DNA from 3 places in the Sporosarcina sp. SG10008 genome. Region 3 is predicted to be linked to each of the others. Evidence: riboswitches for the same ligand, from Rfam matches in the RefSeq annotation. Region 3 holds a riboswitch; each other region holds the start of a gene.
The links. A riboswitch is a leader RNA that binds a small molecule or an ion and turns the genes downstream of it on or off. The one in region 3 is predicted to bind cyclic di-GMP.
Positions count from the first base shown of each region.

Region 1: linked by a shared signal. The riboswitch ahead of ACGLYD_RS08815 (response regulator) and the one ahead of ACGLYD_RS03880 (HAMP domain-containing methyl-accepting chemotaxis protein) in region 3 are both predicted to bind cyclic di-GMP.
Region 2: linked by a shared signal. The riboswitch ahead of ACGLYD_RS15710 (sensor histidine kinase) and the one ahead of ACGLYD_RS03880 (HAMP domain-containing methyl-accepting chemotaxis protein) in region 3 are both predicted to bind cyclic di-GMP.

Region 1 covers NZ_CP172607.1:1,833,284-1,837,510, reverse strand. Annotated here, with positions in the region: gene ACGLYD_RS08830 (hypothetical protein) at 383-541, shown strand; gene ACGLYD_RS08825 (hypothetical protein) at 534-740, shown strand; gene ACGLYD_RS08820 (BclA C-terminal domain-containing protein) at 910-1,389, opposite strand; gene ACGLYD_RS08815 (response regulator) at 2,303-2,671, opposite strand; cyclic di-GMP riboswitch class I at 2,702-2,787, opposite strand; gene ACGLYD_RS08810 (hypothetical protein) at 3,001-3,399, opposite strand; gene ACGLYD_RS08805 (hypothetical protein) at 3,696-3,926, shown strand.
Region 2 covers NZ_CP172607.1:3,316,208-3,320,434, forward strand. Annotated here, with positions in the region: gene ACGLYD_RS15700 (hypothetical protein) at 1-405, opposite strand, end outside; gene ACGLYD_RS15705 (TasA family protein) at 723-1,319, opposite strand; cyclic di-GMP riboswitch class II at 1,896-1,977, shown strand; gene ACGLYD_RS15710 (sensor histidine kinase) at 2,035-3,240, shown strand; gene ACGLYD_RS15715 (response regulator) at 3,240-3,884, shown strand.
Region 3 covers NZ_CP172607.1:767,664-771,890, forward strand. Annotated here, with positions in the region: gene ACGLYD_RS03870 (YpdA family putative bacillithiol disulfide reductase) at 1-490, opposite strand, end outside; gene ACGLYD_RS03875 (S66 peptidase family protein) at 1,067-2,056, shown strand; cyclic di-GMP riboswitch class I at 2,618-2,703, shown strand; gene ACGLYD_RS03880 (HAMP domain-containing methyl-accepting chemotaxis protein) at 2,814-4,227, shown strand, end outside.

The DNA of each region.
Region 1 (4,227 bases), 1.1 Mb from region 3:
CCCTAAATCTTTTTTAGTATATTTAATAGATGTTTAAGTTTCTAATTAAATAATTTTTATGTAAACTCAGGCTTTAATAAAAAGAATCTATTTTGATTAAATTTTTCAATATGGATTCTTTTAAATTACAGAAAAATGCAGGTTTACATGACGCTGTTGACCGAAATTTACTTCTAAGTGACACAAAATCCAAGATTTAGAAGACAAATAGTAAACAATTACTTGACAACAGAAACGATGAATGATTTATTGATCTAACTGGAACTGAAAAGTTGTGGGGTGATCCAGAACAAACAGTCAAGGATATACAAGCGGAAATACTGGAAACTTTAAATTTTCCGTCCACGACTGGCATGGAAATAGAAGTTGCGCAAAAAAGGGAATGCAAAGTACACGTAAAGTTGTGGAAGGGAAAGTCATTTTTTACATGGTTGTCATAAAAGAAATAAATGTTGAGGCGATGTGGATTACGGTCGATAGTCCATTCGGTAGGGGCCGTATGCCGGTGGAGGACATAATCGGAGTGGAATGTGTTGAATAATAAACAGGGTAAAGGCGACCTCTCGACGAAAGAAGGTCGCCTTTTCAATCTGGTATCTGGGATAATACCGGATAGGAATTTATTGAATATTGCATTCGTTTGTAATGCAGCGAACATGTTGAAGTTTGTCGGTGCGCAAATTAGAATCGTTTGTTTATTTATGGAGGCATCGACTTGTTTAATTGAACCGGTAAATTAAAACGACCAATCCGAATAGGGAAAGGTCGATTTGTTTTTGAGTTTCTTCTATGGATAGTAATTACTTCCGACTTTTCACCTCTATTTTTAGAAGTTTTGCATCAGGTGATTGTTGAAGCCTGTATTAAAATCCAGTGAAACCAAGATGTTTTATACCGAATAATTTCTACCTAAGCATTGGGATTCAACATCTTAATGACAATAGAAGCATTTACATTAGCTTGTGTACCACCTATCACAGACGCAAGACCAACTGCTGCAGCAGAAGAATGATTTCGAAGGGTAAGAACATCGTTGGCTACTATGGCAATAATAGCCTGCCCGTTGTTTTGCTGAGTGCCAGCACCTGAACCATAGACTGTTCCGGGAACCAGCGATCCATTTAAAAACAGTGCAAATTGGTTAGGTTCCGTACCTGATACAGAGAAAGTAACCTCGTAGTCTCCCGGAACGTTAATCATAATTTGAGAGGTTCCAAGGGTATGCACAATTCCAGGTGTCATTAATCCATTTGAATCAAACAAAACATCAGCTTCTATAGGTACCGTTTGAGGAGTTAGATTGTAAATATACCCGTATTCGCATAACCCGCATGTGGCTCCGATAGTACTAGTGGAGCCAGCCTGCCCGATAGCCCTGATTGGCCCCATGAACACTCTTGGTACTCTACATATATTTTTGCAAGAACATGGACTGATGTGACATTTACTACATTTACGATTAGAGAAGTGGTTATTAAAATTCATTCTTTCACCTCCATCTGTAGTATCCTATTCTTGCAAAAGAGGAAATGAAGGGCAAACACCTTGTTGATTACTAAAAAAGAAATAGACAAGAGATTGATCCTGGTGAAACTGAAGAAATGTGTGATAAAGTCAACCACTTGTTTGAAAAGCTGGGAAATGAAAAGTGAGTAAAAAAACAGCCACCAACTCGATTGAGAAGGTGGCTGTTATTATGTTAAAAGTCGTGCGCCTGTCCGCATTTAATGTGTCCCCCTGAATGTCCCCCAACCACACGAATTCAAAAGATTTCCTACGACTTTACTTTAACGGCGTGGCATAGTCGATTAGTACCTGGATGCTGAAACTATCATATTATCACACTTGCAGAACGTACGTACGAAACGGCTGATTAGTCTAGCACGAAATAATTCATAGTAGCAACAATGCTTATGCCTCAAGGCTTATAAGGGGTTTAAATGAAAACAATATCCAAATATTCCACCAATTTGAAAAGTGAATGTGTCACTGTAGGCTTTCGCTAATTTGACTTCGAGGTTTTTAAATGAGTGGCCATCCCGTTACAAGGTTGTGGTGTACGAGCCATTGTTGCAGCGGGAGTTGTATGAGAAAAGGCAAGAGGCTTGGAAGTTATGGCGACAGTAATGACCTCGTTTGAAGGATGGACATTCATTATTTTGACTTTGTTAATCGCGTTAGGATTTTATTAAATTGGTTGGATGCATGGGCGGGGGAAGTGATGGAGTAAACACGAATTGTACATTTAAGATGAAAAAAAGACCGTAATTTCTTGGTCTTTTATGTTAGTGTACTATGTTTTTCAATAGATTTTATTTAATTGGGTAATAAGTCCATCAAAAAAAGGCTTCACGATAAAATCTGCGGCTCCATTTTCTAAAGCCTCAATTATTAAATCTTGAGTCCCTAAGGCTGAGCACATAACAACACGAGCATTGGGGTTTATTTTCTTAATTTCTTTTAGCGTAGCGATACCGTTCATATTTGGTAAAGTGATATCCAATAAAACGATATGCGGGAAGTGTGATTTATAAAGAGGCACAGCATCTTCTCCACTCCCAGCTTCAGCTACGACATAATAACCGTTACTTACGATAATCTTTCTTAATAGATTTCTCATGAATTTTGAATCATCTACGAGCATTACTGATTTATTGAAAATGATCCTCATCCTTTTTAACAAGTGATAGAAAGCAATACACTTGGTAACCGGCTACCATTACAAATAGTTGTATTAGGCCCTTGGCTTTGCGTCCTTACCTTTCGATAAGTTTGCCTATATACAAACTAACATACTTTGATAGAACAATCTTATGAAAGAGTCTAATACAAAGGAGTAGTAGGCAAATAGGTGGGTTATTAACATGTGCTGTCCGAAAAGAAAAGACCACTGATTAAAAATAATCAGCAGTCTTTATCACAGTCATCTTGAGATTTATGCCCGGAAATTTCGAACAACCATTGTTAATCCACGTTTTTCAAAATTATTGTCGCTTTCTCTTACCTATCAAAGCTACCTAAAATCATAAAATCTACAAGAATTCCACTCACTGGATTTTCTGAACCTAATACATTAATTCCTAGTACTACTATACTACTATTATTTGTGACATTAGCAGAGACGAATTTTGCAGCAACATTCTTTTCTCGCATTTGTACTCTCGGTCTTGCATTTATCGAAGGATTTGTAGAATATACGCTTGATACAGCATAGTCAATAGTTGTTAATAATGGAATACCATTAGATAATCCGTTTTCTGTGAAATAAAGTGTGGCTATACCATTTGCGTCAGATGTAGCTTGCCCATAAACAATCCGCTTTACTTTTTTTGGATTGGACTCTCCTGCCTTAAACACTTGAAGAGCTGTTGGTGCCATTAAAACAAACTCAACGCTCATAGCTATTCTCCCTCTGTAATACTTTGATATCTATTACAAACAACAACATTGATTAAATGTATGACTGGCTATACCTTAATATTCTTTATGCTTTTTATTAGCTTATTACATTCAATGTTCCTTGAGGATTCTTGCTTTTTTGCAAAGTGAAAATGCAGTGAAAGCCATCAAAATGTAGTACGCAGTTCGACCAAAATATGTAGCAGATGTGATGGAAACTTATTAAACTATTTTATTGCGAATGTAATAAAAACGAGCATTAAGGCTTGGTAGCGGTGAACGTGGAGGAAAACGACTTGAAGACAACTCCTTATAAAAAGGCAACAGAAATGTATATCGAAGTCATTGTAGCGGAAAGTGTGGATGAAATTCTAAACGAGGCCGAACCGAATCTACGGACTAAAGAATATGCATTTATGAAATTCATGAATGCGCCTAATACGCAGGATCACACAGATAGGGATTTATTACAGGAATTTGAAAGCACCACAAATGGCTTTTTGCAGGCTGACAGTTCGTTACTTTAACGCACAGTACGAGGAAATGGGAGACCCATTATATGCAGTAAATTAAGAAGAGGACTAGATATTATCATAACGAAATCAATTTCTTCCCCCAGGCACCTAAGCGATATAGAAGCAGAACCTGGAAAAAAACCACTGACTTTTAGTTTAAAGATAATGTGACTGTTTACAGTACGCCTATTAGCTTAAGCAGTAAAACTATTACAAGAATCGAAATAATAACACTTAGAATGTATCTCAAGGATATCCCTCCTTTAGAATGATTGTACCATGGTTACTGTAACTAAAAGTGTTTTTTTTAGGA
Region 2 (4,227 bases), 2.2 Mb from region 3:
GTTAGCATCCGAATCTGCTTTATCATCTTCACCTTCTATGACCTTATCCTTTTCAATTTCTTCCTTTGATTCATCATCTATATTCTTGCAGTCGGCCTTTATTTTCTCGCTTGATACAGCATCCTGTTCGTTTTCTCCAACAGACTTATCATCTTCGCGCTTGCAATCGACATCGCTTGGTGCAGCATCCTGCTCTTCTTTTTCCTTAGTCTTATCATCTTTGTCTAGGCAGTCGACTTCGGTTTCCTCACCCGATACCGTGTCCTTATCGTTTTCTTCCTTAGGCTTATTATCTATGTTCTCACGGTCGATCTTGATTTCCTTACCCGTTATAGCATCCTTTTCAATTTCCTCACTGCATTGATTAATGAGAACAACCGGAACTTCCCATTCGGCAGTGATCATCTGGGAAACTTCCGACTGGCTACTGAGATACGCAGACGTGTTAGACGACATATAACTAATGCTAAAGATGACTAAATAACATATGAGTGCCAATTTTAAAGATAGAAATGAACCTTGATGCTTTTTCCTACGTTTGCGCCTTCGGCTGGTTTTCAACCTGATCCCGCCTTTCGATTTTTTACCACTGGATTTTTCTTACGTATATTCCTCAAAACACAAAATCGAGTTATATGTTGAGAAATATATATAAGGAAGAGCGTTGGTTGATTGATGAAATAAAAGGAAGGAGGAGAAGTGCTCTCCTCCCGGGATATAGTTTATTTCGATTCTCCAGCTGTCTGCTGTGCATCAAACTTCCATTTCAGTTCTAAGGAAGCGCCTTGGTAAGCGTTTTGATCTTCACCATTTTCATTAAATCTAATTTTCACGTACATATTATCAGTTGTACCGGCCTTAATCCCGCTTTTTTCTCCACCCTGTAATCCAAACCATTTCGGTGATTCATTTTTAACTGCATCCGCTGACATATTTGCCAATTGGCTTAAAGTCATGGATTTAATCACATTACTAGGTCCAGCTATACTGCCTTTATCTTCATTTTTAAGGAAGTCTACCACAATATGATCCGCAAAACCTGCTACCGTTTCAGTATATTCAGTAGTTAAAAATACTTTTGAAATATCAAGGTTACCTTTGTTCTCTAATTTGAAAGTGCGATCCATCCAGTCACCAGGCTTAATCTTAGTTACACCAATAATTGTCTCAGGGTTTAGCGATAAATCCAGAGTACCTGCTGCGAATGTATTCGTCATTGTTTCTACATCGTTGAAATAAGCATATGTTCCCCCGCCAATCATACTTACAGCCAATGCCCCAGTTGCGATACCCATTGCTAGCTTCTGTTTAATACCCATTTTTAATTTCCTCCAATTAGTTTGTATTTTTTCGCTTTTATTGAATGCTTGTTCTTTGTTCTTCCCTGCGACTTGGAAGAAATTATTTTCTTCTTCGATCTAAGGTATGAGTTCATTTTCACCTGATAAAGTAGCCTTGATTGCATGCACCATTTTCATAGTTTGGCAGCTGTTGTGATCCTTGACACCCCTTTAGTAGGTGTCATACTTTTTCATGGAAATCTCCTCCAATGCTTTTTTCGGCTCGTTACCATTTTTGTAACTACTTTTAGTATAGGAGTATTCCAGTCGGGCATCCTCACTCTAAAGAGTAATTTTCTGATATCGTTTGTCTACCCCGGTTTTCTACTTTAGTGTAGAGTCGGTGCACTTTCGTACCAGTTCACTTCTACTTCGATGAACAGCTCTACCTTATAGAAGTAACCTTGTATATTGATTTACTGATGGGCAGTAAGTAACTGAAAAGTCTTAATTCGCTAAAATACAAGTTAATAACAAAAAAAAAGAACCTCTTCAACCGCAAGAGGCGACGTGATATTTAGAGGAACTTGGTTATACTGAACTATAAAATAGAATATAATTAACGGAAACTGTGAAATACATCCTCTATATGGGCACCTTGGATGTATGGAGTTATTGGTGCAACCGGCCTGATTAGATTTGGACAATATGTTCAATTTAGTCAGGTTTTATTATGCCATGAGGAGGAGTAATAGTGGAAATCAAAAAAACTCTAGTTATTATGTTAAAAAGGTGCCATAAGAAAACTCCCCATTTCTATATAGGAAAAGCACGCGTCCCCAAAAAAAACATCGAAACGAATGATATGTATCTAGCTACATTGGAGCACAGTATATCACTGTTCCACCTAATGGATAATTCAAGCCCTCAAATGATAATGAAAGAAATAATAGCATCTATCATCAAGCTTACACATAGTGATGAAGTATTCTTTTGGTTAACGGATATAAATCATCAAAATAGCTACCTAGCATCTTCTACGAGTAATCCCCATATTGAAACTGGCCTAAAAAAAGAATGGAATACTATACGTCTGGAGAATGAACTGTTTGTCAGTAAAATTAACGAGGATTGGTACGGGATGAAAGTCATTAGAACCTCCACTACTATCGGCGTTATCGGCGTTAAGATTTCCGGTTCAAGTGAGGCTAGAGAAACATTACTCTTCAATCGCCCTTTTGAGTTTTTAGCCGAACTTAGTGAAATAATGCTCGAAAGAATTCATACAGATTCAATGAAGGAGCAAATGATTGTAAGTAAGGAACAAAATCGTATCTCCAATGAAATCCACGACAGTGTTTCGCAAAGATTGGTCGGTATTGTTTATTCTCTGCATAGTTTACAAACAAAAAGTAAAAGTATGACAAGTACTGAGTTGAATGATGAATATCAATTTCTTTCACAATCTGCCAACACTACATTAAAGGAACTACGGTCGACGATATACGGTCTCAACTCGACGAAGAATGGCGAAAAATCTTTTCAAGTTGGGCTGCAAAACTATTTTGACGAGTACGCACGGTTAAGTGATATACGAATTGATTATCAGATAACGGGTGATGAAGCTTTACTATCAAGCGAACTAAAACAAGCACTCTATAGAATTATTTGTGAAGCTTGCGGAAATGCCGTTCGTCATGGCCAGTGCACGGCTATTGAAGTCAGATTATCTTTACTTGACGCGAAAACTGTATTGGAAATTCATGATAATGGAATCGGAATTAATTCGCACATACCCGAAGGCCAACCGGAAAAAGGAATCGGTCTTTTCAATATGAGACGTCTTGTAAGTACTTTTGCAGGAACGTTTTTGATAAGTGGATTACACGGGATAGGGACAGAAATACAAATCGAAATTCCAACCGCAAAAATACTTGAGAAGGTCCAGGTGAGTGGCTAATGCAAATTGTTATTGTCGATGATCACCCATTAGTAAGAAAAGGATTAACATCTATCCTTACTATAGATGGAGCAATTGAAATCCTAGGTGAAGCAGCAAATAGAAAGGACGCGCTAACTCTATTCCATGACACTACACCTGATTTGGCGATAGTGGATCTTCGCTTGGGAAATGAATCCGGTTTGGAATTAATTACAGAAGCGAAACAACAAGGAATAACTTGTAAATTCGTTGTGCTAACTTCATCGACGGAAGAGCACGACTTTAAACAGGCAAAAGAAATAGGAGTCGATGGCTATATATTAAAAGAGGCATTACCTGAAGAACTGATCCATGCCCTCGGAGTTATCGGCAGAGGTAGAAAGTATTATGATCCAGGGGTGTTTGATTTGGTGATAAAATCGAAGGAAAGCCCTTTTGAAAATGATAGGCATATCGAACAGCTAACACCGAAGGAAAAGGAGATATTACTCGAACTCGGGTTGGGTCATTCAAATAAACAAATTTCACAGGCTTTATATATTACAGAGTTTACTGTAAAGAAACATGTCAGTCAGGTATTAGCAAAGTTAGATCTTGCCGATCGAACAAACGCGGCATTGTATGCCAATGCTAAGGGCTTGGTGGCGTATAGCGTGAATTGAATGTTTGTTTAGTGCTAAATATAGTTCTAGTGATTCTATTCTCAAATTGAGGAGAGTCGGATGGGATATATGATCGGCAGCGCGGAGGTTATGATCGGTTGACGAGTTATATGATCGGCAGCCGGGCGATTATGATCGGGTCGCAAGTTATATGATCGGCAGCCCGGCGGTTATGATCGGGTGGTGAGATATATGATTGGCAGCCCGGCGGTTATGATCGGGTCGCGGGTTATATGATTGGCAGCCCGGCGGTTATGATCGGGTGGTGGGTTATATGATTGGTAGCGCGACGGTTATGATTGGATGGCCGGATATATGATCGGTTGGTGGGATATATGCTCGG
Region 3 (4,227 bases):
CTGTAACATGTTGTCCATAATAGAGGTGACCTTCTTTATAGTAATGTGATACCTTCGCTAGATTATCTCCGTCTACACCTAGTTGTCTTGGCGTATCGAAAATTCCTGTTGCAATAACAATCATCTTCGCTTCGTAAGGAATGGTGTTGCCATTACGATCTTCTGCGTGGACAGTAAAGGATGCTGCATTCTTTGAAATAGAATTAACCTTTTGATAGCACTTAATATTAATTTCTTGTCTCTCAGTTACAAGACGATAATATTTTAATAGTTCAGTTCGATTTGGACGGACATCTTGAGATAGGAATGGAATGTTGCCGATTTCTAAGCGGTCAGAAGTACTATAGAAAGTCATGTGTAATGGACAGTTGACAATGGAATTGACAATCGCCTCTTTTTCAATAATCACATAAGAAAGTCCTTTTTCTTGTAGAGCAAGACCCGTTGATAAGCCACACGGACCACCGCCAATAATAACAACATCATACATACAATAAATATCCTCCTTAAAGTTTTACATAAACAATGGTTAAAAGCATTAATTTTTTAGGAATGTTGCATGCATGAATAATGCAACAATGCTGTATAAGCCTTGCCCGTTAGTATGCTCAGACGAGTGGGAAGAAATACTTAATTAATTGTATATAACTTGTTTTACGCACTGGAAAAGGAGTTAATATATTTTGCTAGCGAACTATCCTATAAGACCTTGCCTCATTTAGACATACCGAGCATGAAAGTTTTCATGATTTAGGTGATACAGCAAGACTTCTATACGATTTTCATGCAATAACTGGACAATGGGAAGAAAGCAAAGCACAAAACGAGAAAAATCACCTTGATTTAGCAAAGGAATTAAAAAACAGTGGAAGCTATGATTATATAGTGAATCGGATGTTAGGAAATGGATTATTCTGAAATTTAATAGAAACTATTAAATAGATGGAGTATAATAACAAGTATTCGTGATTATAAGTCAAGATTAAAGTTGTATACTTCACTATTAAATTGAAAATTCTTAAGTTTTTTGGGCTATCTAAATTATGAAAAAAGGGGATAATTAATGATGAAACGATTAGAAAAGGGAGATACAATCGGTATATTCACACCATCTTCACCCGCAACTGTTACTGCGTTGCAACGGTTTGAACGTGCAAAAGCATTTCTAGAATCAAAAGGGTTTGTTATTGTAGAAGGTAGATTGACAGGACAGTCTGATGTTTATCGTTCTGGTTCACCTAAAGCACGCGCAGATGAACTAAATGAGCTATTAAGAAATCCGAATATAAAGATGATTATGTCCACAATTGGTGGCACGAACTCTAATAGCATGCTGCCATATATTGATTATGAAGCATTTAAGCAAAATCCAAAGCTAGTCGTTGGTTATTCTGATGCAACGGCTGTTTTACTCGCCCTTTATGCAAAAACAGGTATCTCAACATATTATGGACCTGCTTTAATACCTTCGTTCGGTGAATTTGAACCACTAGTAAATGATACTTATCAATATTTCGAACAATATTTTATGAAAGAGACAGAGCTACCTTATGAAGTGCCAATGTCTCCATTTTGGTCTGATGAGCCTGTGAACTGGTTAGAAAAAACGACAGAGAAAACGCTTTTTAATAATAAGTGGGTGACTGGACATAGTGGTGTTGCAGAAGGACGATTAATAGGTGGCAATGTGAATTCGATGTATGGATTTATTGGCTCTTCTTATTTCCCTACAATTAAACAAGGCGATATTTTATTAATTGAGGATTGTATGAAAAATGCCTCAATTGTTGAGAAGAATTTTGCAATGCTAAAAGTGCAAGGTTTTTTTGATAAAGTTGCTGGTATTATTTTAGGTAAACATGAACAGTATGATGATTTAGGTACTGGCAAGCAGCCATTGGACTTACTGATAGAGCAATTAGATGGGATGGATATTCCCATTTTAGCTGAGTTCGATACGTGCCACACCCATCCAATGCATCCATTAGCTATTGGCAAACAAGTGAAGTTAGATACAGGTGCCAAAAAAGTATTTTGCACGGAAAAATGGTTGTGAAATTTTCAGTATCTGAAACTTTTGTTTAACAGAAATAGAAATAATTTTTGACGATAAGCAATAACAACAAATTGATTATTGAAATGTTGAATTATGTAATTTGTTGTTTATTGCACCAAATGGACAGGTTAGTGGAAAAAAGTAAAAATGCTCAATAGTAAAAGGGCAAGATAGATCTGATGAAACAGGATAAACAAATAGATAGGTCGAGCAAGCTATTCGCATTTTTATATAGCGTTTTCATAGCAGCACCTTTCTATAGCATATCAGGCATTGCTTCTTACCTGGAAGAATAAAGGTTGAAGTTGCCAGAAATGAGAATACTTTTGATATTGAAATTTCCAGCAATGCTATCCTTGGAAAGAATTTGATGTAACAATTTAAAACAGCGGAAAATAAATATGGTCGGGGGAGTAAAGGCACTATTTTTCTTTTTTAACCAATGACTATATACTAGTTTGGGTGTTTTGAAAGCAGGACATTAAGCGGTGTCACTATACTACTCTATGAATCTTTTGGTACTTCATATTGCCATCTATTAGACTATGTGGTATATTTTTTGATAGTTATAGGCAAACCTATTGAAAAGTAGGGACGCAAAGCTACAGGTCTAAAGTAATTATTACTATGACGGCTGAGCTGCTCAAGAAACGCTAGATAATAGTCTAGTTTTTTTATTTGCCTATTTCATTGTGAAATGGGCCTTTTTTTATGTGTAAAGAAAGATACAAAAATTGAAGAGGAGGAAATAATTATTATGCGTTTTTTTAAAAACATGTCATTAAAGTATAAGCTTTTACTTACAGTTTCTATTATTGTTTTAGCACTTTTTACTGTTCTAACGACACAAAGTATTTCTCAATTGAACGGCCAGTTAGAAAATGACCTAGAACAAGAGTTAAAAAGTGTTGGCTTATTGACAGCCATGAACCTAGATTCCAAAGATATAGATGGTCTATTGAAAGTTCAAGGGGAAGACGATCCTGAATTTTTGAAAATGCAAAGTACCTTGGATGGCATAAGGGAAGAACAGGGAATCATGTTTTGGAGTTATATATGGGAGATGGAGGATAATGGTGTCACTCCTATCGGCTATACGGAAAATTTGAATGAAGCGTATGAAGCGGGGGAATTGTTTACTGATCTTGCTCCTGTCCATGTAGATACTGCTAAGCTCGCAATTAAAAATGATCAATCAGAGGTAACAAGCATCTTTGAGGACTCATTCGGATCATGGCGAACAGTTTTCAGCCCTCTTAAAGATGAAAGCGGAAATACAATTGCAGTGTTAGGAATTGATTACTCTGCGGATTATATTGATACCATCATTAAAAAAAGTGTTACAAAACAGATTATTATTGCAGTAATCGGAATTTCAATCTTATTAGTATTGCTGTATTTTACAATTGATCGGCTTCTATTACCACTTAAAAAAGTGGTCATTGTTGCAGACCAAGTGGCAAATGGAGAATTGAACGATGTGGATCTCCAGATTACAAATGATGAAGTTGGACAACTTTCACAATCGATAAAAACAATGGTTTCAAATTTGCAACATGTCATATTAAACATTAGAAATACATCTGATCACGTTGCATCATCAGCCAATCAGCTAACTATGAATGCGACAGAATCGTATATTAGTTCAACAAACGTTTCGAAAGAAATGAAGAATATCGCTCAAAATGCTGAAACTTCTTTGGTGATGACTGAAGAAACAGCAGCTGCAATGGAAGAAACAGCAGGTGGCATACAACAAATCGCTGATTCAGCCAATACGGCTTCTGAATCGTCTCTGACAGCCTCAATTGCTGCTGAACAAGGAAATAAGGTTGTCCAACAGGTGATTGATCAAATGCAATTAATTAATACATCTGTAGAACAAATAGAGGAAACTATTAATGGTTTACATGCTAATTCTAATAAGATTAGCGACATTGTGAACATTATTACTGCTATAGCAGAGCAAACAAATTTGTTAGCACTAAACGCTGCTATTGAAGCAGCCAGAGCTGGTGAGCATGGTAAAGGATTTGCTGTCGTTGCAGATGAAGTAAGGCGTTTAGCTGAACAATCATCTCAGTCGGCTAAAGAGATTTTCCAACTAATTCATATGATTCAAACGGATTCTAATGCATCTGTAACCGTGATGGAAAAAGGAAAAGAAGACG